2 linked regions of the Rubripirellula tenax genome follow. The protein of the gene in region 1 interacts with the protein of each later gene in a pairwise test. Links are inferred from orthologs where the notes say so. Each region holds a gene or a part of one and is shown on either strand. Other genes may lie near its edges.

What was found.
Region 2: the proteins of dnaE (region 1) and Poly51_RS16065 interact in binary tests that used the Escherichia coli proteins (3 or more experiments, as listed by UniProt). The link is inferred for Rubripirellula tenax from one-to-one orthologs.

The regions. Positions count from the first base shown.
Region 1 is NZ_SJPW01000003.1:337,746-353,522, forward strand. Bases 6,533-10,675 are described here. They hold dnaE (DNA polymerase III subunit alpha), read left to right. Parts: upstream 6,533-6,908; coding sequence 6,909-10,475; downstream 10,476-10,675. Other genes in these bases: Poly51_RS12200 (sialate O-acetylesterase), read left to right, coding at 6,533-6,801; Poly51_RS12210 (GntR family transcriptional regulator), read left to right, coding at 10,591-10,675. Outside these bases: Poly51_RS12170 (Tex family protein), read right to left, coding at 1-436; Poly51_RS12175 (M50 family metallopeptidase), read right to left, coding at 451-978; Poly51_RS12180 (YaiI/YqxD family protein), read right to left, coding at 975-1,454; Poly51_RS12185 (hypothetical protein), read left to right, coding at 1,611-1,925; Poly51_RS12190 (sulfatase family protein), read right to left, coding at 1,934-3,550; Poly51_RS12195 (S8 family serine peptidase), read right to left, coding at 3,609-5,066; more of Poly51_RS12200, read left to right, coding at 5,269-6,532; more of Poly51_RS12210, read left to right, coding at 10,676-11,046; Poly51_RS12215 (ABC transporter ATP-binding protein), read left to right, coding at 11,051-11,992; Poly51_RS12220 (ABC transporter permease), read left to right, coding at 11,989-14,451; Poly51_RS12225 (hypothetical protein), read left to right, coding at 14,448-15,777. UniProt on the Escherichia coli protein: DNA polymerase III is a complex, multichain enzyme responsible for most of the replicative synthesis in bacteria. This DNA polymerase also exhibits 3' to 5' exonuclease activity. The alpha chain is the DNA polymerase catalytic subunit.
Region 2 is NZ_SJPW01000004.1:407,429-422,010, forward strand. What follows is about bases 5,245-8,192. They hold Poly51_RS16065 (pyridoxal phosphate-dependent aminotransferase), read right to left. Parts: upstream 7,300-8,192; coding sequence 6,190-7,299; downstream 5,245-6,189. Other genes in these bases: Poly51_RS16055 (DUF1559 domain-containing protein), read left to right, coding at 5,245-5,682; Poly51_RS16060 (hypothetical protein), read left to right, coding at 5,739-5,921; Poly51_RS16070 (DUF4416 family protein), read left to right, coding at 7,410-7,994; Poly51_RS16075 (hypothetical protein), read left to right, coding at 8,108-8,192. Also shown: Poly51_RS16035 (thioredoxin family protein), read right to left, coding at 1-492; Poly51_RS16040 (helix-turn-helix domain-containing protein), read left to right, coding at 702-1,442; Poly51_RS16045 (cis-3-hydroxy-L-proline dehydratase), read left to right, coding at 1,579-2,781; Poly51_RS16050 (arylsulfatase), read left to right, coding at 2,786-4,225; more of Poly51_RS16055, read left to right, coding at 4,468-5,244; more of Poly51_RS16075, read left to right, coding at 8,193-8,686; Poly51_RS16080 (TolC family protein), read left to right, coding at 8,938-11,358; Poly51_RS16085 (WYL domain-containing protein), read right to left, coding at 11,590-11,853; Poly51_RS16090 (NHL repeat-containing protein), read right to left, coding at 11,983-12,957; Poly51_RS16095 (L-threonylcarbamoyladenylate synthase), read left to right, coding at 13,090-14,226; rpiB (ribose 5-phosphate isomerase B), read left to right, coding at 14,240-14,582. UniProt on the Escherichia coli protein: Shows aminotransferase activity with methionine and histidine as substrates, and to a lesser extent also with phenylalanine.

The sequences.
Region 1 (15,777 bases):
TTCCGATTCGTTTCTGCGCCAGCATCAGATACGCCAACGGTTCAAGTCCGCGTTCGCGAGCGATCGTCGCACGGGTTCTTCGTTTTGGTTTGAACGGCAGATAGATCGCTTCCAACGTGGCCAGGTCATTGCAGGCTTCGATCTTTTTACGAAGTGCATCCGTCAACTGTCCCTGGCTTTCGATCGTTTTCAACACAGTCGCCTTACGCGCGGCCAACGCGATCGCCTTTTCGAGTCCGTCCTCGATCGCACGCAGCGCTACCTCATCCAACCCGCCGGTGGCTTCCTTGCGATATCGGGCGATGAACGGAATCGTATTGCCGTCTTGCAACAACTCGATCGCAGCGGCGACTTGGTGCTCCCCAGCATTGATTTCGGTTGCAATCTCACGAGTGACTTGAGCAAGGGAAAGGTCGTTGGATGTCTTGGTTGCCATGAAACTATTCGGGTCTATCGGGAGTTTTGCTGGATCGCTTGGTCGATGAAGTGACGGACGGCGCGGCCGCTGATGGTGGTCTTTGCGATCAATTCGGTCGCGACCAACTGAATCGCCGCCGCGTGTCCATCATCTCGCAGAATGTGTTCAGTCTTGTCAAGAAATCGTCGCTCGATTCGTTCGAGTTGCCGAGCGCTGCCGGGACGCGACCGGATCAACCGGCCGATCGAGCGCAGGTCGGCCGAAGCACCGGCGACGCAATATTTACCGGTGAAGTGCGATTCGGCGACCATCCCGGCGAACAAAATCAAGACTTCGTCTTCCAGCCAATCATTGGAAGACTTCGCGCGTTTCTTTTGCAGTTGGCACGACCCCAGGCGCTTCTCCCCCGCCATCATCTTGGCCGGTTCGATCGTCACCTTTTGAATCGACCGTCCCAACAGCACCGCCATGACGGCATGACCGGCTTCGTGAAACGCAGTCGCCATTCGGTCGTCGATCGCATCATTATCAGGTTTGGCGGGTTCCGCTTTGTCGTTCATTCGGTCGGCTTCGCCTGTTCAGATTTGCGAATCGCGCGGGTCAACAAACGGTCGAAGGTCGACGCAAAAGCCTTTTTGTCCGTTTCGCTGTAGGGCGCGGTGTAACCCACCGTCATTCCTTCGCCGCGCAAATCGTCCATAAAGTTTCGCATCGACAACCGCGACGCGATCGAATCGGCCGAGTACTCATCGCCGCGTGGATCGATCACGAAAAGGCCTCCATCGACCAACTGGCCCGCCAAAGGCACGTCGGCCGTGATTGCCAAGTCGCCCGACTTCGCGGTCATTGCAATGTAACGATCCGCCTCATCGGCGCCTTCGCGAACCGTAATCGAACGGACGTTTGCGTAACCCGGCGGCGCGACCACGGGCCGATTGGCGACCAAAATCGTTTCGATCCCCAACCGCTTGGAAGCCCGAAAAACGATCTCTTTCACTTCCGTGGGAGCCGCGTCGGCATCGATCCAGATCTTCAAAGCGACGATTCTCCAGCGAAATCGGTGATGTAGCGAGGGTTTTGGGAGCCCGGACCAGACGTGTCAATCGTCGCCCCGATGATGATTTCTGTCGAGGGCAAGCATTTGCAACCGCCCCGGCGACTCCATCATCTCACAAACACGGAAGGTTTTACGATGCCGAAGTTTTACGCTCAATCCGGTTCGCGGTCGATCATCATCAGCGCCGAAAACGCATTCGAAGCCGCGACCAAATTGGTCGATCACGTCATGGACGTCCACGTTTGGATTTACGGCGAACCGACGCTCAGCGAAGACGACCGCCGGGCCCACCTTGCGATCGAATCGCTATTGACGATGGATACCGAAATCAACGTCAGCATCCGCGGGGAAGGCCGATCCGACGCAGGCACTTTTCAGGTCGCCGATTTGGTCCACGACTGGCACCGATTGATGACCGCAACGGCGATCATGTTCGGACAAATGGTGTGATTCGTCGATCATTTGGCCGACCGTACACCGGGGCGACGAGCGTCCAGCCACGGCAGCACCGGGGGTGGTGATTCGACAGCCCAATCGGGAACGGGAAACCATCGTAGCGCACTGTGCCGCGGATAGGTTTCCCAAACTTCGGCCAGCGACGGATCGGTTTGTCGCAGGTCACCGGTCTTGGTCAAGTAGTTAGCCAACCGCGCCGCCAAGTCCTTTCGCACCGCATCCGCTTCGGCCCTGCCAGCCAGATTGTTCAAACAGCTTGGATCAATACGAATGTCGAACAGTTCTTCGTCCGGGCGTTTTGCCGTTGCCAATTCCAGAAATCCTGCGTACTCCGGTGCATCGACCTGCTCAATCATTGCCGTTAGCGTCGGTCCCGAATCGATATCGTGATATCCGCCGTGCCGAGGCCCCAGCATTGACGACACCAATCGACCCGCGTCGTCGTAGGCCGCCCTTGCGTAAACTTGGCCGGGGCCGGCCGGCCAACGCTTTGGCGCATAGTTGCGGATGTACAAGTGCGATTGTGTGCGGATACTCCGGCATGGGTACCCGAGCGTGTTGTAGCGTGACGACGAATGACGTTCTCGCCCGCTGTAGGCCGCCGACCGCGGCCACTCGACCGAACCCAATTTGTCTCGCATTCGCTCCACCAGACTGTGACCGGGCATCGAAGCACCGTCGATCGGTTCGACTTCGGTGGCGGTAAAAATCGTGCGAGTGACATCGATCAAGCTGACCAAGTCGTCATTGACTTGGCCCGGCGGAACAACCGCCGGCCAACTGATCGCCAGCGGCATGTGGATGCCGTATTCATACAGGTTCGCCTTCGCGCGAGGAAACGGCATGCCGTTATCGCTTGTCACGATCACCAAGGTGTTCTCGAGTTCTCCCGTGGCCGATAACCGATCGACCATGCGACCAAGGTGCTGATCAAACCACTGGATTTCGTAAAGGTAGTCGGCGATGTCGTTGCGAACGATCTCGTCATCGGGCAAGAAACCGGGCACAGTAATCTTGGCGGGATCGATTCCGTTTCTCGCACCAATGCCGGGATCGTAGCCGCGATGGGGTTCGTGGCTGCCGAACCAAAAGCAGAACGGTTGGTCGTCGGATCGGCCATCCAAGAAGTCGTCGAAGTTCGCCGCGTAGTCGACTTCCGAGACGCCCTTGGGCGACTTCGACTTTTTAGCCGTGTACGCCTTTCCCGCCGGGTTTTGCGGCCATCCGATCGCTTTCCCTGGTCCCCAACCTTTACCGGTCATGCCAACGTGGTACCCGGCGGTGGCAAGCTGATTGGTAAAAACGGGCAGATCGGTTGGAAACGAACTGGCGTGGGTGCCAGCTTCTCGAATCTGCCAAATTTCACGCCCGGTCAAAAACGCAGCCCGCATGGGACTGCATCCTGGCGCGGGCGTGAATGCTTGGCTGAATAGAACGCCGGCCTTGGCGATCCGATCGAATGCCGGAGTTTGAACCGCGGCATCGCCGTAAGCCGACGCGTGCGGAAATGACTGATCGTCGGCAATCGCGATCAAGATGTTCGGACGGGCGGCATCCGTGCGATTGGCGAAGGCGATTGTCAGAACCAGTCCGCAGAAAACGCCATAAATCAATCGCATCAAATCTATCCACCGGTACGCGAATCAATCGAAAGATCGTCGCACCAGCGACAATCGACTATGCCCGGCGACCATGGTAGCGGCGGCGAAACCGCAATGCCAAACCGCCACCGAAAATGGCCAAGGTGACGAACGTCGATGGTTCGGGAACCGCCACCGCCGAAACACTGCTTCGCCAAGCCAAACCGTACTCGGTCGCCCGATCACCGCTGACTTCCAACGTGTAGGTGCCCGCGCTCAAACCGGTCAGGTAGATGTGTTCAAAGTTATCAACGCTGCTGATCGATTGATCCACCAACGAATTGTTCGAGTCGTAAAAGTGCAAATCCAAATTCGCCAATCCACCACCAAGCAACGGGTCCGTGCTGGGGATGAATTCCATTGGTATAGTGCTGGCATTGACGACGTCCATGCTCCACTGCAAGAAGATGGACAGTTCATCCATGACTTGGCCGCTAGGCACGTCGAACTGATACAAAAAACTGGACGACATCGACACCGGTTCATTGAAGTCGTATCCGAACAGGCCAACTGAACTGGTGGGCGCGATCACGGTACCGTTGTACTCGCCACCTTCCAAGATTTTGTAACTGTTGTAGACGTTCAGTTCACCGGCACCAAACGTTTCGTCGATCGGCCGCGTTGCTGTGCGGTCCCAATCAGCGAACTGATCTTTCGTTGCTCCGGCCATCAACACCGCGCGCATCGCTTCGACGTTGTTCGCATTCGACGAACCGGCAACCTCGTACAGCAGTGCCGCGGCAGAGGACACCATCGGGGTTGAACTGCTAGTAACGCCAGCCTGTGCGACGATGTCGGGGCGAGGACGACCGGGCCCATAGCCGGCCAATGTTGTGTTTCCCTGCGAATGATTGCCCACGGTACGCTCGACGTTAGTAATACCGACATTGATCGCGTTGTAAGAGTGCGCCAATAGATGTGGCACACTGGATGTCGAACCGTTATTCGCGCCGCCGATGATCAGTACGTTGTCGCGATTGGCTAGATAGTCCACTCGCTTGGCTGCATCAATCACTTCGGGAATCTCGGCCGTCGTTCCGTTTGCAATCCAACTGTGGTTTTGAACCGAATACGGGTGAGCCACGGGCGCCGTTGTGGTTGTTAAACCGAGTGCATCGTTTATCCAACTGTTGGCTTCAAAAGCGGCGACACTGGTTACCCCAGGGGCAACACTGGTCGTGTTTCCAAAAAACAGGCCGGCCACGCCCGACGCGTGCGAGTTGAAGCCCGTTGATGAGGCTGTTTCATTCGTCACTGTCTTGCCGGTGAAATTCGTTCCAGACGTGTTGGGCAGATATCTTGCCGAAGCGTCCGGTGCTTCGGCCATCGAAACGGCAACACCCGCGCCGGTCGGCGTTGCGACGCCAAGTTCATTCGTCAACTGTGTATACCCGATATCGTCACGCCAATCGGCCGATGCCGTTTGCGTTGCAGCGGCGATAAGGATCAGGATTGCGAAAGTAAGTCGAGATGTTCGTTGGCTGTGGAGAGACATTGAACTCGAACTCTGCGAAGCGTGAAGAAAAGCGTCTCGTCATCGCGTGGCTGACGGCGTCACAGTATTCTAGCTGGTGTGACCTCGAAAGGGCGAACCGCCGAACAACATCCGCCGACGCCGCCCCATTATGATGTCCAGCCACCGGAGTGAAACCCGCTGCTAAGTCCCCCTGCCCATCCCCCACCTGACGAACGATCCGATGATACACCGCTTGATGACGCTGGCCGTCATGACGTTTTTGCTGCCGATGGTTGCCCATGCCGAATTGAAATTTTCGCCAATTTTTGGCGACTCGATGGTGATCCAACGCGACATGCCGATCCACGTCTGGGGATGGACGTCACCGGGCACGGCGGTTGCTGCGACGATCGCTGGCCATTCGGCCGAAGCCACCGCCGACGCAATGGGACGCTTCGATTTGAAACTCGACGCGCTACCCGCCGGCGGCCCCCACGAGATGGTGATCGAAGCCGACGAGCGACGCGTTTTCAAAAACGTTTTGGTCGGCGAGGTCTGGGTTTGCTCGGGCCAATCCAACATGGGATTCACCGTTAGTCGGTCCAACGACCCCGATCTGGAATCGCTGACGGCAAAGTACCCGAACCTGCGACTGATTTCGGTGCCTCAGGTCGGCACACAGGAACCGCAAAATGACTTCAACGGAAAATGGGAAGATTGCACGCCTGAGAGCGTCAAAGAGTTCTCCGCCGTCGGCTATTTCTTTGGCCGCCAACTGCATCAAACGCTCGACGTTCCCGTCGGCTTGATCGACAACGCTTGGGGCGGCTCGGCGGCCGAAGCTTGGGTGCCGCGCGATGTGCTGGAATCGGATGGCAAGTATGGCGAACTGCTCGAGCGATGGGACACGCTTGCCAAGACTTACGACCATGAAGCGGAAGTCGCCAAGTGGAAAGACCGCGTTGCAAAATGGAAAGAGAACGGCAAGAAGGGTCGCCAGCCTGCTGCACCCAAGGACGCGTTGACCGGACAACATCGACCGGCCAATCTTTACAACGGTGTTCTGAACCCGATCATCGGCTACACGATCCGTGGTGCGATCTGGTACCAAGGGGAAACCAATGCTTCTCGCGCCTATCAGTATCGTGATTTGTTTCCATTGATGATTCAAACGTGGCGCGACGATTGGGGCCAAGGCGACTTTCCGTTCTACTGGGTCCAACTTGCGGACTACCGCCAAGAGTCCGCCGAACCCGGCGATAGCGATTGGGCAGAACTTCGCGAAGCGCAAACCATGACAATGTCGCGACTGCCTGCCACCGGCCAAGCCGTCATCACCGACTTGGGCGAAGCATCGGACATTCACCCCAAAAACAAACAAGACGTTGCCAAGCGATTGGCGCGTTGGCCACTGGCGAACCTTTACGGCTACAACATTCCTTACCAAAGTCCGACCTTCCGATCGGTGACAATCGAAGGCAACAAAGCGGTCGTGAAATTCGATCACGTCGGTGGCGGACTGGATACCTTCGACGTCAACAAACCGATTGGTTTCACGATTGCCGGTGAGGACAAAAAATTCGTGCCTGCCAACGCCAAGATTGTCGGCAAGGATACCATCGAAGTCACTGCCGATTCGGTCGAAGCACCTGTGGCGGTCCGATTCGCGTGGGCCGACAACCCGGTCGCCAACATGCAAAGCAGCTCCGGTCTGCCGATGACACCGTTTCGCACCGACGACTGGCCGGGCATGACGGCTGGCAGCGTGAAGTAGTCGCTTTCGGCGATGCGTCAATGCGGGATGACCTTCCGGTGGCACTGGGGTAAGCTAAACCAATCGCTTCGCCCCCGTGTTTTCCGTGCTCGCGCAAGGATGTTCCCATGAGTGATTTGGTCACCGAATCGGCTGAAAAGCAGCCGATCAAGCCGTTCGTCCACCTCCATTGCCACAGCCACTATTCGCTGTTGGATGGTGCCGGTGACATCGGCCGCTTGGTCAACCGGGCGGTCGATCATGGGATGAATGCACTGGCGTTGACCGACCATGGCAACCTGCACGGTGCGCTCGAATTTTACCGCAAGGCCAAAGCCGCCCAGATCAATCCGATCATCGGATACGAAGCCTACATCGCGCCCGGATCGCGATTCGAAAAAGGTGGCGCCAGCAGCAGCAAGGATGCCAGCTACCACTTGACGCTGTTGGCCAAGAATCACACCGGCTACAAGAACCTGATCAAATTGGCCAGCGCCGCATCGTTGGAAGGGTTTTACTTCAAGCCGCGAATCGACAAAGAAATTCTCGAGCGATACAACGAAGGGATCGTTTGTTTATCGGGATGCGTCAGCAGCGAATTCAGCCGCGCCGTGATGAAGGGCATCGACACCGCCGATGTCGAACGCGAAGCACGTGACGTCGCCGGTTGGTTCCAAGGCGTCTTCGGCGATCGTTACTTCATCGAAATCATGAACAACGGCATCGACATCCAGCGGTTGCAATTGGAAGGCGCCGTCGAGATGTCCAAGCGCATGGGCATCCCCTTGGTCGCGACCAGCGATTGTCACTACGTCAATCAAGAGGACAGCGAAGCCCAAGACATCATGCTGTGCATCAACACGGGACGCTTCCGAACGGATACGTCACGGATGAAGATGGAGAACGACCAGTTCTTCTTACGCAGCCCCGACCAGATGTACCAGAGTTTTCCGGGCTTAGAAGACGCCTGCGCGCGAAGCCAAGAAATCGCCGATTCGGTCGACATCAATATCGAGTTCAACAAATACTTCTTCCCCAACTTCGAATGCCCTAACGAGGCAACACCGCTCGATTACTTGCGTGAACTGTGCATCAAAGGCTTGCTCGAACGTTACGAAGATGACAACGACCGGATCATCGACGGAAAGCTATCCGACGAGGTGATGGCGAGGCTGGATCGCGAACTCGATGTGATCAAAAAGCTGGGCTATCCGACTTACTTCTTGATCGTTTGGGACTTCGTCAACCACGCTCGATCCGTCGGAATCTCGGCGACGGCCCGGGGCAGCGGTGTCGGTGCAATCGTTTGTTACGCGCTTTACATGTCGCACGTTTGCCCGTTGCGATACGACTTGCTGTTCGAACGGTTCTTAGACGAAAGTCGTACCGAACCGCCAGATATCGACATCGACTTCGAAAAAGAACGTCGAATCGAGGTGATCGATTACGTCAAGGAGCGATACGGCAGCGAAATGGTTTGCCAAATCGGGACCTTCGGAACCTTGGCGGCGAAAGCGGCGATCAAGGACGTCGGCCGCGCCCTCGGGGTGCCGCTGGGCCGAGTGAACCAAATCACCGAGATGATCCCCGACGAGCTGAAGATTACGATCAAAAAGGCGCTCGAAAAGAGTGCCGATTTGAAAATGTCGTACGACGGCGATCCGGAAATCCGTGAACTGCTCGACTTGGCGATGAAGATCGAGGGTCTCGCCCGCAACATCGGCACGCACGCCGCGGCAGTCGTGATCGCGGACAAACCGTTGTCCGAATATGTTCCCCTGACGCGAGTTCCCGGTAAACAGGACGTCATCACACAGTGGTCGATGAACGACGTCGAAGCGTCGGGTCTGCTGAAGATGGACTTCTTGGGACTGCGCAACCTGACGATCTTGTCGCGAACGGTGAAGTTAATCGAGCAGACGACCGGCAAGGTGGTGGACCCGCTGAAGTTTCCGCTGGATGACAAAGAATCGTACGCGCTGCTCCAGCGCGGTGAAACCAAGGGCGTCTTCCAGTTGGAATCGGGCGGCATCCGTGACCTGCTATGTCGGATGAAGCCGGACAAGTTCAACGACATCATCGCGACCGCGGCGCTGTACCGCCCCGGGCCGCTCGAAGGCGGCATGGTCGATGACTATGTCAACATCAAACACGGTCGGCAACAGCCCGAATACAAGCACCCGGTGCTGAAGGAAGTTCTGGAGGAGACCAACTCGATCATGGTCTACCAAGAACAAGTCATGCGGATTCTGAACCGCTTGGGCAAGATCCCGCTGGCCAACGCGTACACTTGCATCAAGGCGATCAGCAAGAAGAAAGAATCTCTGATCAACCAAAACCACGAAGCTTTCATCGTCGGCGCAGTCGAAAACGGCTTGGCCGAAAAAGACGCCAACGACATCTGGAACCTGATCGTCAAGTTTGCGGGCTACGGCTTCAATAAATCACATAGCACCGCGTACGCGTTGGTTGCTTATCAGACCGCCTACCTGAAAGCTCACTATCCCGTCGAGTTCATGGCGGCATTATTGTCGAGCGACATTTCGGGACGCAACTTTGTTCGCAAGGATGCGATGGTCGAACACATGGAAGACTGCGATCGGATGGAGATCGAGGTCGTGGCGCCCTGTGTGAACAAGAGCGCGGCCGATTTTTCGGTCGAAGGCAAACAAGTCTTCTTTGCGATGTCTGCGATCAAGGGGTGCGGCGGTGCAACGGCCATTTCGATCGAAGAAGAACGCTTGAAGAACGGCCCATTCAAGGACATCTTCGATTTCTGTGAACGCGTCGACCCGGCGGCTTGCAACAAGAGCGCGATCCTGACGCTGGTCAAAGCCGGCGCGATGGACTGCTTTGGCGCCAAACGTAGCCAGTTGGCCGCTGCCATCGAACGCGCGGTTCAAGCCGGCGCAGCGGTGCAAGCCGACAAAAAGAGTGGACAAACGAGCCTGTTCGGCGCGTTCGATGACGAAGAAGTGGAAGCCAACGACGCGGCGCCGGCGCCATTGCCCGAAATCGACGAGTGGCCCGAGCGAGAGAAACTGATTGCCGAGAAAGAAGTCCTGGGCTTCTACTTAGAAAGCCACCCGCTTGCTGAGTTTGAGCAGCGATTGTCTACCTTCCGCACCCACATGACCGACAAATTGGCGAACGTCAAAGATCGCGCGGAAGTCGTTCTCGGCGGCATGATCAGCAGCGTCAAGATCGCTCACACCAAAAGCCCAAAACCAGGGCAACCGTCGAAGTATGCCAACTTCGATTTGGAAGACATGCAAGGCGCGATACGCTGCATCCTGTGGCCGAAAGGTTTCGCCGACTGGGGCGACCGCGTGATCCCCGACGCCGTCGTGCTGGCCCGCGGAAAGGTTGACCGTCGCGGTGGTGGGGATGAAGCCAACCTGATCATCGACGAACTGATCCCGTTCACCGATCTTGAAACTCGCTACACCCACGGCATGCGAATTCGATTGAACGAGAACGAGCACGACGGACCAACCGTCACGCGGCTCAAAGAGATCGTGCGAGGCTACCCGGGAACGCAAGAACTGCTGTTCACGATCCAACTGAAAGACGGCGAGTCGGTTCACTTGAAAGCCGATAAATCGAGAGTCGACATCACGCCCGAATTGCGAGAACGACTCGACGATTTTCTGGGCGCCGGCCACTATCGACTGCTGATGACGAAGCCTCGTTAGCTACCACGGCAAAACGGCTAGAAAAAAGTACCCAAAAACGATTGACTTTGCTCCTGCGCCTGGTGTACTATCGCACTAGTGAACCACGCGACCGAGGCTCTTGCCCGAGGGTGCCATGTTTTTGTCAATCGATTTTCATTCGGACGTCGCGATCTATTTGCAGATCGTGCGTCAAATCAAAGCGGCGATCGCGGCGGGATCGATGCGACCAGGGCAACTCTTGCCCAGCGGCCGTGTCTTGTCCGGGCAACTCGCCATCAACCCCAACACTGTCGCCCGGGCCTTTACGGAACTTCAAAACGATGGGGTCATCGAACCACTTCGCGGTCGCGGGATGGTGATCGCCACCGGCGCCGCGGCGCTGTGCCGGCGGGACCGCGACGGTGTGATTGCCGATCGGATCGGCGAAGCACTAGCCGAAGCGTGGAATGCCGGCCTCGATGCGTCGAAGATCCAGTCGATCATCGATAGCGAATTGAAGAAGCTGGCCAAAACGACGCCGATGGTACACGTCGACGCCAACGGCGACTCCTCATCTCCCAACACGAAATCTCCCAGCACGAAGGGCTAACGTCATGCAACCAGTCATCACGGCCAAGCAATTGACGATGCACTTTCGTCGCTGTGAAGCCCTCCGCGGCGTCGATCTGCAAATCGAACCGGGTACGGTGTTCGCGTTGTTGGGTGAAAACGGCGCGGGCAAGACCACGCTGATTCGGATCCTGACGGGATTTCAAAAGCCTTCCAGCGGTGCCTGTACCGTCGCTGGCGTTGATCCATCAAAAGACCCGCTCGCGGTGCGGCGCAGCATCGGTTATGTGTCGGATTCGCCGGCGCTTTACGATTGGATGACGGTTGCCCAAATCGGTGGCTTCGCGGCATCGTTCTACGATCGCGAGTTTCTGACGCGTTACGAGGAATCGATCCGTCGCTACGAAATCACGGCGGATCAAAAGATCAAGCATCTAAGCAAGGGACAACGAGCCAAAGTCGCCCTGTCGTTGTCGCTTGCCCATGACCCAGCGCTGTTGATTTTGGATGAACCGACGTCGGGATTGGATCCGAAGGTGCGTCGCAGTTTCTTAGAGAGCATGATCGATCGAGCGGCGACGGGACGAACGGTATTTCTGTCGAGCCACCAAATCAGTGAAGTCGAACGTGTCGCCGATACGATCGCCATTTTGCATCGAGGCAAGATCGTATTACACGGTCCGCTTGCCGAAATTCGTCAATCGATCTGGCAGGTTGTCGTCGACGTCGACGATCCGCTGCGGGCGATCGCGGTGATGCCCGAACCGGCACAAGTACTGAGCGAAGAAACGGCTGGGGCGCAGAGGCAAATTTTTGTCCGCCATCTCGATCCTTCGATGATCGACGAACTGCGCAGAACACCCGGAGTCGTTGATGTTCGTCACCGCGTCGCGACGCTGGAGGAAACGTTTGTGGCCTGTACATCCGGTGAGTTACCGGCGCAGCCGTCGATAGCGAGCGTCCCCGTGAGGGAGGCGGTTCAATGAACGTGATCGATTCTCTCGTCAGCCGGAACCGCTGGTTGTGGTGGAAAGAGTTCCGGATGCTGATTCCGCTTGTTGGCTTGCTGATCGGCGTCGCAGTGCTGCTGTTTGTCATCAGCACTTTTTCGAGCCAGGTGACGCTAAGGATGAACGGCCCCATCAATGACCTGGAACGGTTGGTTCCGCTGGTTTTCCCGCTGCTGTTTGCCGTCGGTGCCGGCGCCGTCCTGGTCGGCCAGGAACGCGAACATCGAACGATCGATTGGATGTCGTCGCTTCCGCTTGCACCGACCAAGTGGGTCGCAGTGAAGATCATCGTCGCTTCGTGGGGACTTGTCGCGATGTGGGCGTTTGCCGCGGTGTGCTTGTCATTGACGGATTACTCGGGACCGGCAATTTCGCGTTGGCGATTGGGTAGCGTGCCCGGCGTATCAAATGCACCGATCGGCTATCCGTTCTGGCTTCTGTACAGCGTCTATTTGATGCTGGCGGGATTCTACGCTTCGTGGAAAGTGAAGGATCAATTTCACGCGATCATGCTGGTGATGTTCCTGGCGGCGCTGCCGGTGATTTTCACCGAAGGCTTTCGCTGGACAATCGACTTTGTCCGCAATCGCACCAGCGGATCGGCGGACTTGCAGGGAGTGACGTTTCTGATCACCGCGATTTTGACGGGGATCATCGGATGGCGATCTTACCGTGCGGCGATGAAGACGCTTCAGCCCCAAGCCGCCGGCGAACATTTCGATCGTCCAGATCCGGCGATAGCACCACCTTCATCATTCTGGTCCTCGGCACCACAACTCGGCTCATCCTGGTCATCGATGATTTGGCAATCGATTCGATCGGCGCCGCTTGCGTTGGGACTTACCATCGCACTGGTTTTGGCTGGACTGATCGTGCCCACCCTTCCGGCAACGATGCAGTCCAACAGCATGCTGCGATCATTCTCGCCACTGCTGGTGCTGGCCGGCATGCTGGCAATGTCATGGTTGGGTGTGTTGGTATTCCAGAATGACGGGTCGGCCGACCGGTTGCGTTTCTTGGCCGACCGGGGAGTGTCCCCCACAAAGGTCTATCTGGCCCGACACGCGGTCCCGTCGGCAACGTTGGCATTTTGTTTGATCGTTTACATGGTGTTCGCATCGTGGCGGATGCAGCACGACACTTCGAGGCATCAACCCCCACTGGTTCCTTCGCTGTTGATGATGACGCTGGTGGGCGGGGTCGTGTATTCGGTTTCTCAGTGGACCAGCCAGTTGTTTCGCACCAAGGTGCTGTCGTTCATCGTCAGCCCCATCGTCGCGGCGATGACGTTGGGTTGGTTTGCATGGGCGGCATTTGCCCTTGGGACTCCGATTTGGATTCTTGTGATTGGATCCCTGTTGCCGATGCTGGCCACGTGGTGGTTGATGCCCAAGTTCATGGACAAGCGTGATCGACCGATGTCGATGGTGTTAGCCGTGATTGTGGCCGCGTTGATATTCGGCCTGCCGATCGCACGCGTGGCTTGGCAAATCCGCCAGATCCCCGGCATGACAACCTCGACGCGAAAGCCGCTGTTGGCCGAGGGGCAATCGATCCGCAAGGCGGTTGCGAATCCCTTCCCGATACGACTGGGCCGAAAGGACAGCGTGGTCTTTGACCGGGCCAAACAAGACTCCCCCGTACCCATCGAAACCGTTCTGAAATGGCTCGATCAGCCATCGACCAAGCCGATCGATTTGATTCCGGCGATAGCCGACCTTCGCAATCGCCCCGATGTTCCGGGGACCATGGAAGCGTCGGACCTTGACCGAATTTTCGACCATTTGATGTTGGTCCAACTGCAATTCGATGCGGACAATGATTGGGAGGCGTTTTCACCGTGGTTGATCGCGGCTGCCGAGATCGCTGGATCGCTACGAAAGAACAGTACGTGGCGAGACCAAGACTTTGCGGACGTGATCGAAATCTGGATCGAAAACGCCTTGAGTGCATCCAACGCGGATTCGCATCGAACCAGCGACGCCTATCGAACCACGCTCAATCACCTTTCCGACAAGGCGACCCGAAACGCGGCGCGTCGTGGGGGTGTTCTGGGTTCGTGGGCGACTCAGGAGTTCGGCAATCGAAACTCGAAAGACAGCAACGTGATCGACATGGGCTTGTCCCTTCAATCGAGCTACCTGGCATCATGGGTGCAAAGGGCACGCTCCGAAGCGATCGTCGCGACAGCACTGCGAGCGAGCGAAGATCCCACCGAAAGCGATTGGCAGCGCGAGATGCATACCTATCAAGTGTCACCTTTCGTTGCATTCGAGTACGGCCCCTACGCACCCCGATTCCGGAAGCACGCGGCCATCGAATTGATTCGAACCGCGGTCCGTTCGCCGGGCCAGTTCTGGGGCATGCCGTGGGAAGAAAACATCGAACGCATGAAGACCGAATCCGCCACACCCGCGAAGGAATCTCAACGATGACCCGGCACCACCGAACCGGCCGCGACACCGCGCACTATGCGATCGTTGTGCTACCGCTTTTGATTTTGTGCGGAATGTTTGCCGCCAGCATGCTGCAGTGGCGATCCGAACGTGCGAAGCTGGACGAAGCGGTTGAGATCATCGTCGGCCCGGGCAAGACGCTCAATTATTCGACGATGCCTCGTTTGTACGACGAACGGACATCCGACGAATCGACGGCGACCTGGAAAGCCGTTTTGGCTGCTTCGGAAGCGCACAACGCAAAGTACGGCGGACCGTTCGCGTGGTCCAATGGTGACGAAAGCTACGACGACTTGGTCCCCCCCGGTCAAACGTGGCCGGTCGCCGAGATCATGTCACGGTATGCAAGCGATGCGAAGCCGATACTGGAACAAATCGAACCGTTGATGGATTCGGATGAAACCATATGGGTGCCGATTGTGTTTGAAGGAACGACGACGAATCTGAACGAAGTCCAGCAAATGCGGTCGGTCGCCCGAGTCTTGCACTACTCGTTTTTGGACGCAGTCCATCAAGGCGAAAACGCCCGAGCGATCAGGATGCTGGAGATGTCCGATCGGTTGTTCGGTCGAAACTATCAGTCGTCGTTCCTGGTCGACGAATTGGTTCGCATCGCGTGCTATTCGATCATGCTGAACGACGTACGGGAATCGACGGCGAATGGCATTTGGTCCGACGACGAGCGGCGGCAACTGACGACGATCATTTCCAAGCCGATTGATTGGGACGACGCTTGGCAGCAATCGATGGAAGCAGAAATGCTTTGCATTTTGCCGGCGATCGTTGCCAACGACCTCGGTGGCATGGCGAGGCATACGGGAATTCCAACGATGCCCTTTCAGTTTTCACCCAGCACGCTGCGGGCCATCGTCGAGAATCAACATTCGTTGGCGTTGGTGCGCGGTGCCGGGACGTCGCGACACGTCGAAGATGTCGAACGGGCAAACAATCGCTTGGCATCAGATTCGGCATCGAACAACTCATCGAAAAACGCGTCGATCGATCGCTGGATGCAGCTTGCCACACTGGACAGCGATTGGATCATGGCCATGGTCGCGCCAGCCTACCAATCGTTCGCCAGTGCGTTTCGGCGCACGGCCAACGAACACCGGTTCACACGAACGGTCGTTGCCATCGGCGACTATCAATCGAAGTTCGACAAATGGCCGGAGTCGCTCTCCGACTTGGCCGATGTGGGACTGGCGCAATCAGAAACCGCGGCGTTTGATGGTGGACCGTTTCACTACGAGATCGGTGACAAGGAAGTCACGATCTACGACCAAAACTTGGTCGATCGGATGTATG
Region 2 (14,582 bases), on another replicon or contig:
CGAACCCATGTAAACGACGTGACGTTTCCCGTCATCGTCCTTCGCGCCAAGCACAAAAAATTCGGGTGTGTACTTCGCACCAAACCTTTTCGCGATCTGTTGCGATTCGTCAAACAAGTACGTGAACGCGAACGCCTTTGAATTGGCCTTTTCTTTCATGGCATCGAAGGAGTCTTCGTCGATCGTGTTGACGTTGATCGCAACGACGGCAACCTGTCGCGGTGAGTAGTTATCGTGCACCCACTTCAAGCGTTCTTCCACGTCAACGGCGTACGGGCAACTGTTGCAGGTGAACGCAACCACGACGGCAAGCTGATCGCCCAATTCCGTCGATCCATGACGCTTGCCGTCGACGCCCGGCAGATCGGCCCAAGTCGGCGCTTCGTCACCGATACTAAGGACGCTGTTGAATTCGCCGGCCAATGTGCTATCCAACACACCGATCGAGGACGAAACAGCCAAAAGCGTTACGGCGAAGAAATAGCGAATCATGAAACGTCCTGCCCGTTTGATGGTCACGATGTTGATGAATGGATCACTCGTATCCTAGCAAAGCGAGTTAGCAGGACGAAGAAAAATCGCTGATCAGGACTGGGTTTCATTCGGCGGCGCACTAGAATGCTTGAAAAGCGGAACGAAATTTCGTTCCAAGGCCAACTGCACCCAGCTCGAGATCTAGCAGGCGGATACAGCGTTACCTGATGCAACAGACCATTCGTTCGATCGACATTCACTTACTTGAGCGGCTATTCCAATCATTGCCTGATACGGCGTTCTTCATCAAAGATTTTCAAGGTCGCTACTTGGTCGTCAATGAATCGCTGCGGGCGCGGCACGGTTTGGAACATAGTGGTGACGCGATTGGGAAGCGGCCATCGGACATTTGCCCAGGGGACTTCGGACGTGTACCGGCTGAGCAAGACACCAAAGTCTTACAGACTGGTTGCCCCTTAGTCGATCATCTTGAAATGCATTGGTACTTGCCCCAGGAACCTGTTTGGTGCTTGACGACGAAGCTGCCCATCGTTGCCGACGATGGCAGCATCGCCGGCCTCATTGGGTTCTCCCGTGACGTTCGTACTCCGCTTGAAAACCATGAGATCCCCAAGAAATTCGCTGAGATTCTCGATCTCTTTGAAGACAACCTGATCGAATACGGGACTGCGTCGTCGCTTGCCCAGCAGTCCGGGATATCGCTGCAACGACTCGCCCGATTGACGAAGCGACTCTTTGGATTGTCCCCCACCCAATTCATAAGCAAAACCCGAATCGCGGTTGCGTCGCGCCTGCTGTTTGAAACGAACCGAGCCGTTTCTGAAATCGCCTTGACGAGCGGCTTCTATGATCAAAGCGCTTTCACCCGAGCGTTCCGCACCGCAACGGGTGTCACCCCAACCGCTTACCGACTGCAAGCAAAATCGATTGCCGACCAATCGAAGTAATGGCCATCCGCGCGCGAAGCATCCTTCGATGTGCGCAAATCGTTCGCTCCGCGATTTACTTAGCCAAGTGGGGCGGAGCAAACGAGGATACGATAGTGGCGTGACTTCGCTCCACTAAACCGTAAGCACGGTGTCTATGAAAATCACTCGAATATTTGCGCATCGCGTCGAATTGCCCTTGGTCGAAGGCAACTATACCTGGAATCGGGGTAACTTCGTTTCAGTTTTTGACAGTACCGTGGTTGGCGTCGAAACGGACGAAGGGCTGATCGGATACGGCGAAGCGTGTCCTTTGGGTTCCTGCTACCTTCCTGCCTATGCCGACGGTGTTCGTGCGGGGCTGCGAGAATTGGGTCCGCACTTGCTCGGCTTTGATCCTCGCGAATTAGGAGTGCTGAACCAGCAGATGGATGCCAGTTTGGCTGGGCACCCGTATGTGAAGTCCGCGATCGACATCGCTTGCTGGGACATTCTTGGCAAGGCGACGGGCTTGCCGGTTTGCGTCCTGATGGGCGGACGCTTTGGCGATGGAGTGCGACTGTACCGCGCGATTTCACAGTTGGATCCCGAACTGATGGCAGAGAATGTCGCCATGTATCGCGACCAGGGTTACACGCGTTTTCAACTGAAAGTTGGCGGTGATCCCGATACAGATATCGAGCGGATTCATGCCGCTCGGGCCGTGCTTCGACCCAACGACCGCTTGGTCGCGGACGCGAACTGTGGCTGGTCCCAGCACGAGGCGATGCGGGTCGTTCAAGGGGTTCGCGATTTGGATGTCTATATCGAACAACCGTGCTTAACCTATGAAGAGTCGTTGTCGATTCGACGCAACACAAACTTGCCGTTCATCATGGACGAGAACATCGACTCCTTAGCGATGTTGCTTCGCGCCAACCGCGATCAGGCAATGGATGTGGTGAATTTAAAAATCAGCAAGTTCGGCGGGCTGACAAAAACCAAACAAGCACGCGATCTGTGCGTTTCCCTCGGGCTGGCGATGACGATCGAGGACACGTGGGGGAGCGACATTACGACAGCCGCGATCGCGCACTTGGCACACAGCTCGCCAGAGTCGCTTCGCTTCACGAGCACCGATTTCAATAGCTACAACACCGTCAGCAACGCGTCGGGGGCACCCCAGCGACAATCGGGGTTCATGTCGGCAGGGGACGAACCGGGGCTCGGCGTTAGCCCTCGGCTTGAAGTGCTGGGCGAAGTCGTTTGGCAATGCGCCATCCGCAATCGGATTTCGGAAAGCAGCACGCCAGTCTCCAACATCCATCAAGCCAAAGCGACTAGCGTTGCCAATCCAGCATCTCTCGCGAAAGCAAAATAGACTCATGCGTTTACCTCTACCGTCGGTCACGATGCTTGGGCTGTGGCTACTGATGGCTGTCGGGGCACCGACATCAACCAAAGCCGAATCGATCCAGAAACCCAACATCATTTACATCATGATGGATGAATGGGGCTACTTCGAATCTTCGGGGATGGGCCATCCGATTTTGAGTACCCCAAACATTGACAACATGGCACGCGAAGGGATGCGGTTCACGCAATTCTTGGCCGGCGGGAACGTCTGCGCTCCGACTCGCAGTACCCTGATGACTGGTCAGCACACCGGACACACGACCGTACGTCTAAACGGCGGAGCCGCCGCTCTGCGCGCAGACGACCGCACGATTGCCGACGTGCTTCACGAGCGTGGGTACGCGACGGGTGGCTTTGGGAAATGGGGTCTCGGGGATGCGGGAACGTCAGGCGTTCCGGAGAATCACGGATTTGATACGTTCTTCGGCTACTACCATCAAGTTCACGCGCACGTCCACTACCCTCGCTACCTGCTTCGTAACAGCGTCAAAATTCCGCTTGCGGGGAACACGGGTGATCCGTTTGTCGGTGAAGTGTTCGCGCATCAACGGATTCACGAAGCCGGGCTGAGCTTCATCCGCGAGAACGCCGCACGGCCGTTCTTTGCGTACCTACCGTGGACACCACCGCACGGCCACTGGGGAATGCCCAAAGATGATCCCGCTTTTATTAAGTACCGCGATAAGAAGTGGGATGCAAAAAATCAGCGTGGCGAAATGGACGCCCAAATCTACGCGGCCATGGTCGAGATGGTCGATCGTCAAACCGGGGAAATCTTTCAACTGCTACGCGAACTCGACCTCGATCAAAAAACAATCGTCTTCGTTTGCGGTGACAACGGCGGCCAAGCCTACTTCGAAGATGAGGGTCATCCTCACGGCTTTTTTGGTCCTAACCTGAACCCGAAAACGGGCGAGCGATTCCGAGCCGGCAAGGGAACGTTTTACGAAGGTGGGCTGCGGATTCCATTCATTGTTCGTTGGCCCGGTCAGATTGCTGCTGGTTCAGTATCGAATCATCTCGGGTACTTCCCGGACGTGATGGCAACGCTCGCGGAGCTGGTGGGCGCGACGTTAGATGAAAATGCCGACGGAATTTCGATTCTGCCAACCTTGTTGGGCGAAGCCGTCGTCAAGCGCGAACAGCAACAACATCCTTACCTGTACTGGGAAGACGGAAAGAGCATGGCCGTTCGAGTGGATAATTGGAAAGCCATCCGGCCGACTCCGTCGGCTCCGCTCGAGCTATACGATTTAAGCAACGATTTGGAAGAGAAACACAATGTTGCGGAAATTTTCCCTGACATGGTCGAAAAAATGAAGTCGCACGCTGCCGAAGCACATTCCGCCCCACGATCAGGCGCTGTTCTGGACCCGAGTGCCAGATTCCAAGGCCACGCCGTCCCTTAAGGAGACGGTGTGGCTTCGAATGATCCACTCGCAACATTTCCATGTGGTGTTCGGACTCTTGCGTACGGCCGATGCGTTTGTCCGTGTAAACAGCATCGACGATTCATCCAAGTGGCGACCGTGCGCATTTTCCACTTTGGGTGATCGATTCATCCAATAACGCTTGGAATGAGCAGCCTATTTTGAAAGCGTTGTCGTAGAAAACGACTAGATGTTTTTTCTCTTTCGAGCCAGGGTGTGTGATGAGAAATCCAAGAAGCTTACGAGCATTCACATTGGTTGAGCTACTGGTGGTAATCGCCATCATCGGTGTTCTAGTTGGATTGCTTTTGCCAGCCGTGCAAGCTGCGCGCGAAGCAGCTCGCCGGATGAGTTGCAGTAACAATTTCAAACAGATTGGGCTGGGCATTCACAACTATCACTCCGCCTTTAACCAACTGCCCACTCAAGGCACCGGTACGAAGGGTCCAGATGCTGGTAAAGTCGCAAGTGATTATCGCGGGAATAATCGCATCGAACTTTCCGCTTTGGTCGGCCTGATGCCATTCGTGGAACAACAGGCGTTGTGGGAACAAATTAGCAATCGTTTTCAAACCGATATCAACGGAACGCCAGCGTTTTACAACGCGATGGGACCATGGCCCAACGCGTCGCTAACAAACTATACGGCCTTCGGGAGTTATGATCCGTGGCTCGCGAACATTCCCACGTTACGTTGCCCCAGCGATCCAGGTGTGGGGCTTCCTGCTCAAGGACGCACGAACTATGCAGTCTGCACGGGCGACTCGTGTGATACGAGCTTTGGCGGCGCGTTGAATCGATTGTCCGGTTTACCCAACGGCACAACCTACGATCGAGCAAAGGTATCGATGAGGGGTGCGTTTGCGGTGCAAATCAAGACAGGCTTTCGAGACTGCCTTGACGGTCTTTCCAATACGATTTACGCCGGTGAGATCACGACGGACTTGGGCGATCAGGACAAGCGAACCCAAATTGTTGCCTACCCGGGCAATATCATTTCCTTGGGTGGGAATTTGGGCTGTCGTCCAAGTATCGATCCACTTCGCCCCAACTTCTGGTCCGCCACGCCAGCACCGAACACCTTGTTTGCAAGTGCTGAGGAGCGACGTGGTTACAAGTGGGCGTCGGTGCTTCCGATTTACACTCAAATGTTTACGATTCTGCCACCAAATTCCGAACTGTGTGGCAACTCAAACGCGGTCTCCATCGTCATGGCTCCGCCAAGCAGTCGGCACCAAGGCGGCGTTCACGTCCTGATGGGTGACGGCGCCGTGAAATTCGTGACGGATTCGATCGAAGCTGGGGATTCCAGCTTTGGCCAGGTTGGGATCCACGCATTGCATTCCCCGGCATCGAGACCTGGAATCGCAAGCCCCTACGGACTTTGGGGAGCCCTGGGCACTCGGGCTTCAAAAGAGTTGATCGAAGAGTTCTAAGTTAACGCTTCGATCAAAGTGTATCTTCCCACTCCTAAAATTAAGGTCGTCGATTCATGACCCGCTATATTTTTGTCACGGTAGTATGTTTCTGTCTCGTCCAGTTTGTCGGCTGCGGCGGCGGCAGCAAAGAACCGGGCGTGGCTGCGAAGCCAGACGAGATCAGTGCCTATATGGCGGCTCATCCAGAATTGGAATTTGACACGACGGACCCAGACGTAACCCCATCCCAAGAGTAGGCACGGCAGGGCGACACCTAGTGTTGCCGTGGCAATCTCATACCGGACCGTTTTTCCAGTTGGATTGGGATCACGGCCTGTGTGGTCCTTGGTCCATAGTCCCTGTATGGTTTGCACGCCAACGCGGCACAGCAATCTGGTCGGCTAGATCGCGTTCCGGGTCCGGATCACGAACCGGGCCGGGTTTTCAGCGGCGCCGGCGGGCCGTCCCGGTTCATCGCGTTAAGAGCCGACGCGTCGGCCGTGGCCGTCTTCACGGCCCGCACGGTCAGCCCCCGGAAACCAAACTCCGCAGCACTTCGATGCCGCGGTGGAGCGTCTCGTCGGATGCCGCGAAGCTGATGCGGAAGTGGGTGTCGTGTTTGCTGAAGATGTTTCCTGGGATGATCAACAGCCCCTTCTCGATCGCCCGCTCGACGAACTTGGCACCGCTGGGGATCGGTGATCGAGGGAAAACGTAAAAGGCACCACCGGGTTTGCTGATTTCGTATTTGTCTGAAAGCCCGTCATAAATCAGATCCCGTTTGCGACGGTAATCATTGATGTGGCCATCCAAATTCACTTCCATCGCTCGCAGCGCTCCCCACTGGGCCGGCTGGGGCGAACACACGAAGGAATACTGCTGAACTTTCAACATCGTGTTGATGATTTCGGCAGGTCCGTGAACGTAGCCGACTCGCCAACCCGTCATCGCATGGCTCTTGCTGAACCCGTCGATCACGATCGTTTGGTCATTGAATGATGCGGGCGAGACGAAGTCCCCGTCGAAGAAAAACCGACTGTAGATTTCGTCCGACAACAGCGCGATGTTGCGATCAGCCGCCAGTTGGGCAACGGCCTTCAATTCCTCTTCGCTGGCTGTTACACCCGTCGGATTGGCGGGGCTGTTGACCAAGATCATTTTCGTTCGCGGAGTGATCGCGGCTTCGATCTTGGCAGGATCGAGCCGAAAGTCGGGATAAGAATCGACGGGCACCGGTACCCCGCCACACATTTTCAACAGCGCCGGGTACATGACGAAATAGGGATCCAGATAGATCACTTCGTCGCCCGGGTTGATCATCGACAACATGGCCAACATCAATCCGCCACTGGTCCCGCTGCTAACGAAGACGTCGCGATCTTCATGGGGATATTTCGCGGCGATCTCGGCTCGCAAGGCTTCGCGAAGCGGTCCGATGCCCTGGGTTGGCGAGTAGGCGTTTTTCCCCGATTGGATGGCATCGATGGCGGCAGTCCTGATCTCGCCCGGTACATCGAAATCGGGTTGTCCGATCGAAAGGTTGATCGGATCCTTCAGCTTTGCGGCCAGGTCAAAGACTTTGCGGATTCCGCTGCTTTCAAACGCGGCCGTCCGATCGGCGATCCAAGGGTGCATGTCGTTTTCGGGTGGGGTGAGTTGGTATTGCCGTTACAATGTCAGCACAATTGTAGCAGTCAAGTTCTGCGTTTGGCATCCTTGTGCATCTTCGTGAGATCTCCCCGCCCGTGTCATCGATTCGCCTGGTCGAACCCGTCGTTCGTTTGTGTGCCATCATCACTCGGTACGACGATGCGAAGCATTGGGCGATCGAACGGATCTCGCTGCACTGGGGCGATCCCCTGGCACAGTCCGATCCGGTTGCGTTCGAAGCAGGTGGTTTCTACGACACCACGATGGGCACGGGGCTGACCAAAACGTTGGTTGCGTTCGGTGACTACCAAGATCCCGGCGGGTTGGCAGACTGGAAATTACAAACCAACCAATGGGAAGCCGAATACGCATCGCTGGGTCGGCACGCCGAACCGCGGCCCCTGAACTTGGATTCGGGTTACCTGAGCCAGGCCAAGTTGGTGTTGGCGACGGTCAAAGATCGCGACCACCGGATCTATTTGCACAGCGGAATTTTTGCCGAAGTGACCTTGAACTACGTCGGCAAAAAATGGGTGCATCATCGGTGGTCCTACCCGAGTTACCGGGCTGCCGAAGTCGCTGACTTTGCCAGTCGACGCAGGTTGGACTTGCGAAGTCACCTGGAATTGACTGGGCAAATTCGCCGTGTTGTCCATCCATCGACCGAACAACCGTCATAACCGTTCGTCCGTTCAAAACCGGACATCGAACGAGCCGATGAATGAAAGGTCAGGTGATCGGCAAGGATGCTGGTTTCACGACAGTTGTGTTTCACCGATCCATGGACGGCCCAATGCGTTGGATACAAGTGCGATTAGTTTTGGTGGCGGCGATGGCTTTGGCAGCAGTTGCGGCCGAGGCACATCACCCCGATTTCGAAAACCAGCCCGTGCGTCCTCGCGTCGACGTCATCGGCCCGATCGGCAATCGATTGCCATCATCCTATCGTCGCAAGTACAACCGACCGACCAACTTTGGCGGTTGGTTGGCGTATCACGTTGCTCCGTCCAGCCAAGAGGCGATGGCGTGGCACGATGCGACTCATCGCGATGCCTACAAATGCGATCGCCCGCGGTTGGAGATGCACTACTTTTACCCCAAGCCTTACGAGGCACTTCGTATTGGGCCTCGTCGGGACAGCAGGAACATCGCCGACGCAGCACGTCAGTCGCGTGAAAACCGTGACGAGTCAATGGCCAATCGCGATGCCATGAAACCTGCGGACGTGAAACCCACGGTCGACTTAGAGCAGGCGTTTGCCGAAACCGACGAACTGGCACCGGTCAACGTTGACGAAGCGGTCGAGCAAGTCATGGAACGAACGCAAGAACTTGATGCCAAAACGCTTTTGGATTCGGGATTTGACGAGTAACGCGGGCACAGGTCGCACCGCGTTGGGGAACGATTTCACGACGCGAAGAAGATTCTGCACCTTTTTGATCGGAACCGTCAAAGTTTCCCTAACCAGACTCCGATAACTTAGTTGGGCGAGGTCCCCTTCAAAGGAAGGGGACATCGTGGGGGGCTTCCACACTCGACCCGCACGGGAACATGCCATAGTCGCTTGGCGCGACTGATGGTGTCGGCATGTTTCACGGCGGCACGACCTCGGAAGCCTAGATAATGAATCGCGCTCTGGTTCGATACACGACTTATTTGCAGCTGGTCCTTGCCGTCTTGATGGCATCGGGCTGCTCGACGACGCAACCGTTTTTCGCGGGTGAGTCGCCGGACTTGCAATATTACCTAAACGCTGCGACACGGATCGAGTATCCGGACGTCGAAGTCGATAGTTTGGCCGAAACAACGATGGCGACCGAGCCGTTGTCGATCGGCAATCACGACTACCAATTCTGGGACCTGTCGGTCGAAGAATGCGTTTCGATTGCGCTGCAAAATGCGAAATTCTTTGTCACCACCAGTGGCAATGCCGAATTTCGTCAAAACGTCGCAGCACAATTCACCAGCGCATCGGCTGACCAGCTGGGCAGCATCTACGACGTCGCCATCCAACAGTCGACGACTCAGTCGATTCCGTTGACCGTCGATGGATCGGGGAACCGCACGCTGCCGCGAGGCGTCTTGCGAGCCAACCAAGTCGGCGGCGTGGAAGACGCGTTATCGGAATTTGACGCTCAAGCAAGCGGCTTCCTCAACTACAGCAACACCGACCGACCGCGTAACACCGGCGCGCTGAACACCGTCAACCCGCAATTCTTTACTGCAGACGATTTGACGCAGCAGTTTGCGTTGAGCAAACGATACGCCACCGGCGGCGTCGCAACACTTCGTCAACAAATCATCTACTCGAAAAACAACGCCGAAGTCGGTCCCATCTCTCGCGCCGTCGCCAGCGACTACACCGCAGTGATCGAAGCTCAGGTTCAACACCCGTTGATGCGTAACCGCGGCACACTGATCAACCGCATCCCCGTTGTACTGGCCAGCCTGAACGAAGACGTGGCGATCGCCGACTTCGAAATTCAAGTTCGCAACCTCGTCCGTGACGTCGAAGTCGCGTATTGGAATCTGTACGTCGCCTATCGCAGCGTTTCGACTTCGGTGATCGGTCGCAACAGTGCGATCGCGACGGCGAAGTTCGCTCAACTGAATCTCGAAAACGGTACAGGCACGATTCAAGAGGTCGCGCAAGCGAACGGACAATACTACAACTTTCGCGCTCGGCTTGAAGGCGCCCTGTCGGGATCGAACCTTCCCGGCGACGACCGGTTCGGTGTGTACGGTGCCGAACGTGTGATGCGTGAATTGATGGGCTTGGCGCCAACCGATGGTCGCTTGATTCGCCCGATCCAAGAACCGAGCCTCGCTCGAGTCGCGTTCGACTGGGAAGAAATCACAACGCAAATGTTGTACTTGAGCCCTGAACTGCGTAAAGGTCGCACGGTGATCAAGCAACGCGAACTGGAACAAATGTCGGCCAAGAACCAACTGTTGCCCGAAGTCAACTTGTCACTGCTGTACCGCTGGGTCGGCGTGGGCGATGAACTTGGGTTCGGATCACGAGCCGATGCGAACGGGCCGCTTCCGGGAAGCAGTGCACTTACCGATTTGACGGGCGGTGACTACCAAGAAGGTGCCGTGCGATTGGAGTTCACACCACCGGCGATCGGTGGACGACGTGAACGTGCCCGCATCCGCGGATCACAACTGCGTCTGCACCAATCACGAGCGTTCTTGCAGGATGCCGAGCGATTGATGGTCAGCCAAATCAGTGATGCGATCGCCAAGACGGCAACGCACTATCAGTTGGTTCAAACGTACGCCCAAGTTTGGCAACAAGCCGAAACGGAAGTCGAATCCCGCTTGACGGAGTTCAAGGGCGGACGGACTCAGATCAATGTGGTGCTGCAAAGCCAACAACGTCGCGCCGATGCTCAAATCGCTTACTACCGTGCCTTGGCCGAATACAACAAATCGCTCAACTACGTCGACTACTTGAAGGGCACGATGCTGGCGAACAGCAACATCACATTGTCCGAAGGCCCCTGGAACAAGAAGGCATACTGGGACGCACTGGAACGTGCTCGTGAACGTAGCGCTGGAAAGCACAAGGTTTACGGAGTCAGTCGGCCCAACGTTGTTCGCCAAGGTCCACTTCGAGATGCCGCGTCGGCGTCACAACCCGTCGGCAGCGGCGTCATTCACGACGGACAACTGCCACCTGAAATGTCATGGAGTGGATCGGACGCGAACATGGACCCGATGGGTGCCAACGTAATGCCGATGGACGAATCGGTCACCGCACCACAAGACATTCCGTTGGGCGAGATGGGGAATTCACCTAGCGATCTGCGGACGCCGGGATCGACTCCGATGCGAGAACCACTACCAACCCCTGATCCGCTGCCGATGATGGACAGCTTACCGGACAGTTTCAATGGTGCAGGTGAAGTTCGGCAAATGAGTTTCCAACAACAAGCGACGGGCTCGTCAAAGGCTGGTCAAAATAAAGTTCACGTCGGTGACGTGCAAATCGACGGGGCACCCTTGCCAGTCCGTCGAACACCCCTGCCGAATCGGTAAGCGATCGGTCCCACCAAAACTCCGGGCGGAGGCTTGCGAGGACTACCGATTCTAGCGCGTCGGAACCAACGGTCCTCGTACACGAAAAGCTTGAGCACGCTGAAAAAGCGTCTCGAGCTTTTTGTCGTTGACTCTCAGCGATTCAAATTTACCCCCGACGACTGGCGCGGTCCCGCTGGTTCGATAGCGGAGCGGCGCGAGCCGTCGGGTTTTGATCTTCGCCAGTGACTGCTAGTTGTTCTCGCACGATCCGGCTCCCATCGGGACCGGCATCATGACGTCGGTCGCGGGAACCAGACGAATGTTCTTGCATCGCGAGAGTTGAAATTGGCGCGGTTGTTCGCGACACAAGCATAGCCCCAGAAATCGGTAGCTGCCCATGAACTTGATCGGGCTGACGACGCGGTGCGTTCGGTTTCCCTTAGCATCGGCGTAATCCATTTCGATGACGTAATTGTCACAGTCTTGCATGGCTTGTCGAAGAATACGGTTCATCTTGGTTTCCCCCCGGAAAGTGTTTTCGTGTATGTCCTGCTCGAACACTTCTAATATTCGAGATGTCCATGACACGTCTGGTCACGAGGTGGAAAAGACCGCGTTTGAGACTGCCGAATGCCTGTTTTCCTATGCCGGCAGCTCGATCCGTTGGACTCGGTGGTTATTGCTGTCCAAGATGTGAACACGATCTTGGGAATCCACGACAACACCCCAGGGTTGATTCAGCATCCCTGGCTCGAAACCCGGACTGCCCCAAGACGCGATCGGCTTGCCGTCGGGGTCCAGTCGCTGGATGCGATTATTTTTGTATTCGACAACGATGATGCTGCCGTCGCTGGCCAATGCCAAGTCATACGGATAGTAAAACTGTCCGGGCAATGTTCCTGGCCCGCCCCAAACGTCAATCAAACGCGGCGTCTCTTCGCTGAGATCAAATCGCTGGATCCGATGATTGCATGCATCGGCCACCCACATCACATCGTCGCGGATGACCAAACTTTGCGGACGCAGGAATTTTCCGGGGGTATCACCCGTGCCGCCCCATTGGATTAAGAAATTGCCTTCCGAGTCAAACTTCTGGATTCGGTCCGACGCGTTGTATTCGCCAATGTAAACGTTGCCGCGATCGTCGCTGACCGCATCGGTCACAAACGCGAATTGGCCGGGCAGATGTCCAGCCGTGCCGCCAATTTGTTGTTCGACGAGCAGTTCCCCGTCGCGGGCATACGCCAGCATGCGGTAATAATGCGTGTCAGCGACCAACAATCGACTGGAACCTGTGCCGCTGGAACCTGTGCCGCGGTGTCGTGCGGCTTGAAAAGACATGCCCGTGGGGCGGCCATTCGCCGTTTCGGGGGTTTCCCAAACCCTCAGAAACTGTCCGTCGGCGTTAAAGACCTGGATTCGTCCGGTCGTATCGACGATGTACAGTTGGTCGTCATCGTCGATGGTGATCGCGCGAGGCTTCAAGAAACGGCCGTCGCTTAAACCACGTCGCCCCCACACCAAATCAGGCAAATCGCTGCCTCCCGACGGTACACAGCCGGCAAACGAGGACACGGAAGCAGCGGCCACCAGGCCAACGAAACTCCGTCGCTTCATCGATCGATCACTTGGTGTTAGCGGGGGGTGTCAAAAAACGGCCGACTTGTGAAGGCGATTCCGTGGCTTTTACAATGAGCGCCTACTCGCATTTTACCCGACAGGCGGCCGCAAGGTCACTCAGCGTCATCCATGTCTAAAATTCTTGACCTCCGTGCGACCGATGACCCTCGTGACATCGTCCATCGGTCGGTCCAGGCATTGGTCGAGGGAGGCGTCGTGGGTGTGCCAACCGACACGGTATACGGGCTGGCCGCGAGCGCACTTTCCGAGATGGCCGTCGCTCGATTGTGCGAGATCAAAGGCAGGAACCAATCTGTGCCGCTAGCGATTTCGGTGCCCAGTCGCGAAGCGGCCGAGGATTTTTACTGCGGCATCGCCCCTTTGGCCCGTCGCTTGGCGGCTCGATGCTGGCCGGGCCCGTTGACATTGGTGATTCCCTGCGATTCGAAGCATTCGGCGGCCAATCAGCTGCCTCGATCGGTTCAGGAGCGGATTCGCGGCGAGTTCGGATGCGTGGGCTTCCGGGTCGTCGATCATCGTGTTATTTCGCATATTCACCGGTTTTTGTCGGCTCCATTGCTGTTGACGAGTGCCAATTTGTCGGGACAGCCGGTCGCCACCACGGCTGAACAGGTCGAGAAGCAATTGGGGGATTCGATCCCACTGCTGCTCGACGATGGTCCGACCCGTTATGGTGATGCTTCAACGGTTGCTCGTGTGAGGGGCAATCAAATGGAAATTCTTCGTGAGGGCGTCATCGAGCGAGCCGCCATGAACCAATTCATCAAACCCGTTATCGCCTTAGTCTGCACCGGCAACACGTGTCGAAGTCCGATGGCCGAGACGCTGCTGCGTGACTTAGCCAGTAAGAAATACGGCTGTGAGGATGCTGTGCGGGTCGTATCGGCGGGTGTCGCAGCGGGCCCCGGCAGCGGCGCGACTCCCCAGGCGATCGAAGTCATGGGCAATCGCGGCCTCGACTTGACCGGGCATTGCAGCCAGCCACTGGACGATTCAGTCATTGGCGTCGCAGATTTGGTGCTGACGATGACACGTGGTCACCGGGCGGCAATCTTGGCGGCTTGGCCGGGACTGCACGATCGCGTCTTTACCTTGCGCCGCGACGGCGGCGACATCGCGGATCCGGTCGGCATGCCGGTCGATGTTTATGAAGCGTGCGCGGATCAAATCGAGGGCGAACTTCGCGCCTGGATCGATTCGCTCGGCGACGATTTTTTCCCCGACGCTGCAACCGATCAAGCTTAGAAACGAGGCTCCCATGTTAAAAATCGCAATCGGCAGTGATCATCGTGGCGTCAAAATCAAGAACCGCTTGGTGCAGAACCTGACCGCAGCCGGTTTCCCGGTTTGCGACCTGGGTTCGCATGGCGAAAGCTCCGTTGACTATCCCGATTATGCCAAAGCCGTTGCAATGCAAGTGGGCAGCGGAGAGTCGGACCGCGGTATCTTGATTTGCGGTACCGGAATCGGCATGTCGATCGCGGCCAATAAGTTCACGGGTGTTCGTGCCGCATCCTGCTATGACGAAGTGATGGTCGAAATCAGCCGCCGCCACAACGACGTCAATGTGCTGTGTCTTCCCGGTGACATGATCGGTGATC